DNA from 2 places in the Achromobacter sp. HNDS-1 genome. Region 1 is predicted to be linked to the other one. Evidence: riboswitches for the same ligand, from Rfam matches in the RefSeq annotation. Region 1 holds a riboswitch; the other holds the start of a gene.
The links. Region 1 has a riboswitch for manganese ahead of ABFG95_RS19930 (sodium:calcium antiporter). Riboswitches for the same ligand answer to the same signal wherever they lie in the genome.
Positions count from the first base shown of each region.

Region 2: linked by a shared signal. The riboswitch ahead of mntP (manganese efflux pump MntP) and the one ahead of ABFG95_RS19930 (sodium:calcium antiporter) in region 1 are both predicted to bind manganese.

Region 1 covers NZ_CP157584.1:4,304,663-4,308,543, reverse strand. Annotated here, with positions in the region: gene ABFG95_RS19935 (hypothetical protein) at 1-140, opposite strand, end outside; gene ABFG95_RS19930 (sodium:calcium antiporter) at 584-1,588, opposite strand; yybP-ykoY riboswitch at 1,669-1,830, opposite strand; gene ABFG95_RS19925 (aminopeptidase P N-terminal domain-containing protein) at 1,964-3,307, shown strand; gene ABFG95_RS19920 (TM2 domain-containing protein) at 3,370-3,834, opposite strand.
Region 2 covers NZ_CP157584.1:1,405,567-1,409,447, reverse strand. Annotated here, with positions in the region: gene ABFG95_RS06310 (N-acetyltransferase) at 1-21, opposite strand, end outside; gene ABFG95_RS06305 (DUF3440 domain-containing protein) at 18-1,241, opposite strand; gene mntP (manganese efflux pump MntP) at 1,457-2,026, opposite strand; yybP-ykoY riboswitch at 2,032-2,210, opposite strand; gene ABFG95_RS06295 (tRNA-binding protein) at 2,253-2,624, opposite strand; gene ABFG95_RS06290 (PQQ-binding-like beta-propeller repeat protein) at 2,679-3,881, opposite strand, start outside.

The DNA of each region.
Region 1 (3,881 bases):
TCCAGGCAGATCTGCTTGCGCAGCGCGCCCAGTTCATCGCGCGGGCAGATGACCGTCAGGCGCGATGTGCCGCGGCGGCGGCCCAGGGCGGTGGCGCGGTCGACGCCGGCGCGGCGCAGGAACAAGTCGAAGAAACGCATAGCGACCTCCATTGCGTAATGGGGAGCGGCTTTCGCGCATACGCGCGCACGCAGGCACACGGCGCATGGCGGGCGGGCACGAAAAAGGCGTGCACGAACGCGGGCGCTGCGACTAGCGGCGGTTCTGGCGGTTTACGTTGGGGAGAATCCCGGCAAGCCGTGGGCCTGCACTGCTGCCCGGAAAGAAGCCCGGGGCTTGGGATACAACCGCAACCTGCTCAACAGGTTGCGGCAGACGGAGTTCTGCGTGGACCTGTCAAACAGCGGCGTCGATGCAAGATCGACTACTTTCGCCGGAATCGGTATTCACGAAGACTGCTCCTGGGATGGATAACGGGCAGAATTTTACGCGGGTTTCCACTGATGGACAAGGTTTTCCGGCACAAAAATTGCTTTTTGTGCAACCCGGCGCGGGCCCGGCGGGGCCGCGCGCCGTTGCGCCCTCAGGCGTAGAAATGCCAGCCCAGATAGGCCGCGAACAGGGCATAGAAGCCGCCCGCCGCCGACAGCGCCGGCACGCTCATGCCAGCGCGGCGGAAGCGCAGCCACAGCAGCCCGATGGACAGCATGGTGAACAGGCCGGCGGCCAGCAGCGGGCCGTCGAGCAGCCACGGCGTGAGGAAGATGCCGAGCGCGCTGGGAATGGTGGCCTGGATCATCATGGCGCCGGAAATGTTGGCCAGCGCCAGGCGTTCCTTGCCCTGGCGCACCCAGATCAGCGCGTTCATGATTTCCGGCAGTTCGGTGGCGACGGGCGCCAGCAGCAGCGCGGCCACGTGCGGCGACGCGCCCATGGCGATGCCCAGCAGTTCGATCTGGTTGACGAATACGTGCGAGGCGCCGGCGATCACGACCAGCGCCAGCAGCGTCTGCGTCGCCGCCCAGAACATCGAAGGGTTGTCGTCGCGCGGCCGCAGCTTGAGCGGCTCGAGATCTTCGCAGTCGATGCAATCCTCGTCGTTGCTCAGCTCGCGCTTGACATACAGACCGTAGGTGGCCAGGAACAGGATGCCCAGCCAGGGCTTCCAGGCGAACGCCAGCAGGCCCAGCCCGACCTTGAAGACGAAGATGCCCATGAACCACGCCTGGTCGCGGGCCAGCCGGCGCTGGTCCGCGTTGATACAGTTGGCTTGCGTGGGCTGCCCGCGACGGGCGCGCCACAAGGCAAGGCCGACCACCGCGTAGGCCAGCGTCGCCAGCACCAGCGGGCCGCCCATGGCCGCGCCGACGCCGATGTCCTTTTGCTCAGGCGTGTCGCCGAACACCACGGCCATGAACGTGACCGCGCTTTCAGGCAGCGCGGTGCCGAATGCCGCCAGCACGGTGCCGGTGGCGGTGGCGCCGAGCTGGAAGCGGTGTCCGACCCATTCGACGCCATTGACGAAGAATTCGCAGGCAAGATAGATCACTGCCGCGGACAGGAAAAACAGGAACAGGGTGAGCAACATATAGGCGAGCCGGACGAGCAGAAACCAATTGGCGCGACGCAACGGCTCGCCCGGCCAAGGGTGAACGCTGCGCGGCCAAAGGTCTCGCCTGGCTGATCCATGCGCGGGCGTACCGCGGCACGGAGACCGTTAGCGCCATGGAGTCCTGGAAACCGCTACGCGATACCGGACCACCAAGTCTGTTGACGCTAACTCCTTTGGGGACAAAGGATGGCTACTCCCCAATGACAGAGCCGCGATTGTAGCAGCCCGGCCATGACCGTCCAGAGAATCTCCGCGGCGCGCGCGTGAATGCCGCCGGACTGTCGTATTGGCGGCACGGCGAGTAAAGTAAGTGGCACCACCGTTTCCCGCCGGGCCCCGCGCCCCCTGCCCATGAGCCTGCCTCCCACCGATATCGCCCCCTTCGCCGCCCGCCGCCAGCGCCTGATGGCGCGGATGCGCGCCGATGGCGGCGGCATCGCCATCCTGGCCACCGCGCCCGAAGCCATCCGCAACCGCGACGCCGAATACCCCTACCGGCACGACAGCGACTTCTTCTACCTGACCGGCTTCACCGAGCCCGGCGCGTGGCTGGTGCTGATCGCCGGCGCCACCGACCGCGCCCTGCTGTTCTGCCGCCCGCGCCATATCGAGCACGAGATCTGGGAGGGACGGCGCTTCGGCCCGGAGGCCGCGGCCGAGCATTTCGGCTTCGACGACGCGCATGCGCTGGACGCGCTCGACGAACTGGTGCCCAAGCTGCTGCTGGACCAACCGACCCTGTATGCGCCACTGGCCGGTGACAAGCGCACCGACGGCCGGCTGCACCGCTGGCTGGCGGCGGCGCGCGAGGCCAGCCGCGGCGGCCATCAGCCTCCCATGCGGCAGCAGGACATCCGGCCGATCCTGGCCGAGATGCGGCTGGTGAAGGACGCCAGCGAAATCGCCGCGATGCGGCGCGCCGCCAAGATCTCCGCCGGCGCCCACGCCCGCGCCATGCGGGCCGCCCGCGCTGGCATGCGCGAATACGAACTGGAAGCGGAGCTGTTGTATGAGTTCCGCCGCCATGGCGCGCAGGCGGTGGCCTACAACAGCATCGTCGCGGCCGGGGCCAATGCCTGCGTGCTGCACTACCCTGCCGGCGAGGCGGTGCTGCGCGATGGCGACCTGGTGCTGATCGACGCCGGCTGCGAGGTCGACAGCTACGCCAGCGACATCACCCGCACCTTTCCGGTCAACGGCCGCTACAGCGGCCCGCAGCGCGCGCTGTACGACCTGACGGTGGCGGCGCAGGAGGCCGCGGCCCAGGCCACCGCGCCGGGCCGCGGCTGGAACGATGGCCATGACGCCGCGGTGCGGGTGCTGGCCCAGGGCATGCTGGACCTGAAACTGCTGAAGGGATCGCTGGATGGCGTGATCGAGTCGGGCGACTACAGCCGTTTCTACATGCACCGCACCGGCCACTGGCTGGGCCTGGACGTGCACGATGTGGGCGACTATCGCCAGCCGGGCGGCGCTGCCGGTGCGGAACGCCCGTGGCGCAAGCTGGAAACAGGCATGATGCTGACGATCGAGCCGGGCATCTATGTGCGCCCCGCCGACGACGTGCCCGAGGCCTACTGGAACATCGGCATCCGTACCGAGGACGACGCGCTGGTGACGGACGAGGGCTGCGAGCTGATCACCCGCGGCGTGCCGGTGCAGGCCGGCGAGATCGAGGCGCTGATGCGCGAATGAGCGGGCAGCGCGCAGGCCGGCCGGCGTGGCCTCGGCCACGCTCGTGAGGGCGTCCCGAGGGGCTACAGTGTCAGGCCGTCCAGCCAGCCCATCGCCACCCACACGTAGACCACCACCATCGCGATCGCGAACATCGACACGGTGGCGCCCACCAGGCAGGCCAGGATGGCCACCAGCACCGGCCCCCAGCCGGTCCTGGGGGACGGCGGCAATCCGGGGTTGTAGCGGCGGTCGAACTTCTCGTCGGGCATCAGCGAGAACACCGCGCTCTCGATGAAGCCGTCGATCATGGGAATGAACACCAGGAAAAAGGCCGGGTTGTCGTACCAGACCGGGTAGTAGCGGAACGCGCAGAACAGGCTGAGCAGGGACAGCGCCGTCACCAGCCAGGCGTAACGCCGGCCCAGGTACCACCAATGTGCGCCGAGCCACCCGAACAGACAGGCCAGCAGACCGACGGCGACCTTGCCGCGGGGGCGGCGCGGGATTGCGGCGGACAGCGAAGAAGAAGCCTCGAGCTGCGTCATATCAATCAACCGGTGAAGGGTCCCGGGCGCCAAGCCGCGCCGGCAGA
Region 2 (3,881 bases), 2.9 Mb from region 1:
GTATTGGTTCAGGGCGGTCATGGGGATGTCCGCTGGGCCGGGGCAAGCACGATGTCGATGTCGCGCCGCGCGGGCCCGAACGACAGTGAACGGGCCATGTCCTGCTTGAGCAGCGACAGGCCGATGCGCCGCCAGGATGGCTGCGCCTTGCGGTTTTCGAGATCGGGAATGCCGGCATCGGGCCACTGGGCCAGCGGTTGGCCGTGTTGTTCCCACCAGGCGATGAAGACGTCGATGCGGCGCGCGTATACCTGGCGCAGCGTGTCGGGCATGCTGTCGAGCAGAAACTGGCTGTACTGGCGCCAGGAACTGAAGGTGGGCGGCAGGCCGAGGCCGCCGCGATAGCCGAGAAAGCGCTGGCGGCAGTAGCGTGCGGCATAGTTGGCGCCTTCGACGCGCTTGACGGCGCGGAACCAGGTGGCCGGCTCGAGCTTGTGGAACAGGTCCAGCCCCTTGCGCTGGTCATCGCCATAGGGTTGGCAGATGCGCATCTGCGAGTACGCCACGCCAGCGCGCAGCATCTGGTCGTAGAGCCGGTTGTAAGGATGGCGGTGCTCGCCTGTGTAGCGCCAGAGGTCTTCGAACTTCCAGTCGTAGATCGGAAAGAATGTGACGGCCCTGTCGCTCTGCTTGTCGCGGGTGCTCCAGGCCAGGGCCTTGTGCGCGCCGGGCGGGGTCCAGGCGCATTTCTTGCTGCGGCGCTTGACCGCCAGGTAACGGTTGAGCGATTCGTCGGAGCGGATGCCCACCAGGAACGCGGTGGACGCGTCGCGCGACAGCCATTGGTTGAATTCGGGCACGAACTCCTCGAATTCCATGCGATGGCGGTAGAACGGGAAATAGCCGGGATCGCTGATCACGGCGGGATGCCGTGGCAGCGGGCGGATCCAGTCGGCCTCGCGGCCCGGTTCCCAGGCGCACCAGTAGGGTTCGCGCAGGCTGGAGGCATTGCGCAGGTTGATGGGCAGGCAGATCCACCAGGGCCGCACGTCGGGCCGGTTGAACATCTCGGTGACGTGGGCGATGGTGGCCTGGTACTGGCCTTCGAGGTCGATGAATACCGCGTGGACCGGGCCGCGTCCCATTTCGCGCGCGACCTCCAGCGCCAGGTGCAGGGTGACGGAGCTGTCCTTGCCGCCGGAGAACGCCACGCAGACGCGTTCGAAGTGCTGGAACACCAGGCGGATGCGATCACGGGCGGCGTCGAGGACGTTGCAGTCGCGGTAATGCTTGACCGCCATTTTTTTCCCTCCATGCGCGCGGCGTTCCGGATGCGCCGCGCGGGCGGAGCCGCGGCGCCGTGTATCTGCCGGCCAGGGAAAATTTATGCGTATCCGCCGCGACAGGCCTGTGAGGATAGCCCGAACGCGAGGCGTCAAAGCGGTCAATGCGTCCGACATTGACGGAGATTCACGAACTGCGCCGGGCCGCGCGATGCGCGAGCCGGCGCGCGCGGTCACGCCGCCTTCAGGTGCTCGTACAGGATGGTGGCGCCGATGCCGATCAGCGCCAGGCCCCCCAGCACTTCGGCGCGCTTGCCGGCGACGTTGCCGATCAGGCGGCCCACCATCACGCCCAGGGTCACCATCAGCATGGTGGCCAGGCCGATGGCCAGCGCGGTGACGGCGATGTTGTTGTCGATGAAGGCCAGGCTGACGCCGACCGCCATGGCGTCGATGCTGGTGGCGAAACCGGTGACGGCCAGCAGCCAGAAGGAATGGCGGGCGACCGGCGGCGCGGCTTCGTCATGGTCCGCGCGCCAGCCGTTGCGGATCATCATGCCGCCCAGGATACAGAGCATGACGAAGGCGATCCAGTGATCCCACTCCTGCACGTAGCGGGCGGCCACGGACCCGAGCGCCCAGCCGATCACGGGCGTGATGGCTTCGATCACGCCGAATATCACGCCGGTGCGCAGGGCTTCGGAGAGGCGGGGCTTGTGCAGGGCGGCGCCCTTGCCGACCGCGGCGGCGAAGGCGTCGGTGGACATGGCGAAAGCCAGGACGAGTGTGGAGAGGGCGTTCATGCGGGAGAGGCTCCGACCGGGCGAAACACACAGACCGTCCATATCGCCCGGTCGTGAGCTATGGATCAGTCCGTGGTCTCGCCTGACCGTGTCGGTCGCGCGCGCCATGGCCAGGTGGGCCAAGAGTGTTGACGCGGGCGCTTCCGGACGGGGCCGGAAGAGGCTACTCCCCAAGGAGGCTTGCAGTGTACCAAACGGCGCATGGCGCCGGTGTGACACGGCGGGTTCAGGTCAGCCGGGCGCCGTTGGGGACGTCGTGCTCGGGCGTCACCAGGATGGTGTGGTCGTTGGCGTCGGCCAGCCCCAGCACCAGCACTTCGGAGCGCACCGGGCCGACCTGGCGCGGCGGGAAATTGACGATGCCCAGGATGCGCTTGCCCGGCAGTTCCTCAAGCGTGTAGCGGCCGGTGATCTGCGCCGAGCTTTTCTTGACGCCGACGCCGGCGCCGAAATCGATGGTCAGCTTGTAGGCGGGCTTGCGCGCCTCGGGGAACGGGTCGGCGGCAATGATGGTGCCGACGCGGATGTCGACCTTCATGAAGTCGTCGAAGCCGACGGTGGGGGCGGGCGGAGTGGCGGGGTCCTGGGTGTAGTGCATGGGCGTGGGCGATCGGTTCAAGGGGAGCGGGCGACGATGCCCGCGATGGCCCCATCATGCCAGATCGATGCCGCCACGGGTCGGGCGCATGCCCGCCAGCGCGGCCAGATCGACCAGCGCGATGCGGCCGTCGATGGCGCCGACGGCCAGTCTGCCGCCGCGCGCGGCGAGCGCGTAGAGCACGGTGGCGACGCCGCCGATGCGGACCCGGGACGCCAGCAGCAGGTCGCCGCTGGCGGCGTCGATCAGCATCAGGGTGCCGTCGAGGAAAGCCGCCAGCACCAGGCCGTCGGCCACGATGATGGCGCTGGCCGAGGCCGGGGTGGCATGACGCCAGCGTTCCTGGCCGCGCGCCAGCGACTTGCGGTAGATGAAGCCGCGATAGGCGTTGCCGACCGTGGGCGAGTAGTGCTTGCCGGCGATCACCACGCTGGCGCCGAGGGCGTCATCGACGTAGGCGCCACGGCATTCCATGGCGTGGCTGGCGGGCGTGCCGTCCGGCTTGAGCAATGGCCACAGGCGTTCGAGGCGACCATCGGCGTGGACCCGGCACAGGTGCTTGCCTTCGTGCGAGCCGGGCGGCGTGCCTTGCAGCGAGAAAAGATCGGGCGCGCCGTTGATGCCGATGTAGTGGTTGAAGCAGTCGTAGTGGCCGAGATCGAGGCGTCGTTCTCCGGTCAGGGTGGGGTCCAGCAGCACGTCGCCGGCCGTGCGGCGGCGCGCATCGATGCGGTCGCGGCGGCCCAGCAGGCGACCGTCGGCGCTGGCGCAGAAGGTGTATTGGCCATCCTCGTCGCGCAGCGCCGTCAGCGCGCCGTCGCGCAGCGCGTACAGGCGCGAGTCGCGGCGGAAGCGGTCGGCGGGATCGGGCGGGGCGATGGCGTGCACGACGAGCGGCGTGGCGCGCAGGATCTCGGCGCCGCGGCCGCCGCCGTCGTGACGCGCGAGCAACGCGCCGTCGGCGCGGTAGCGGTCGAGCAGGCAGGCGTCGTGGACCGCGGCGAGCGTGTCGGCGTCGAGCCACGCCAGGTCCCAGATGGCGCCGCGCAGCCCCAGGTCGGGCAGGCCCAGCCAGTCGGCCAGGCGCTTGGCGGCGTCGCCGACATCGGGCGGCGTGGCGTGGTCGAGGGTGGCGGTGGCGGGGTCCAGTTCCGGCGTGGCCACGCCGGCGGCGGTCTCGACGCGCAGCAGTGTTTCGGACGCGGCGGGCACATCGTCGTCCTGTTCGTCCCACGATTCGTCCCAGGGGCGGACCCA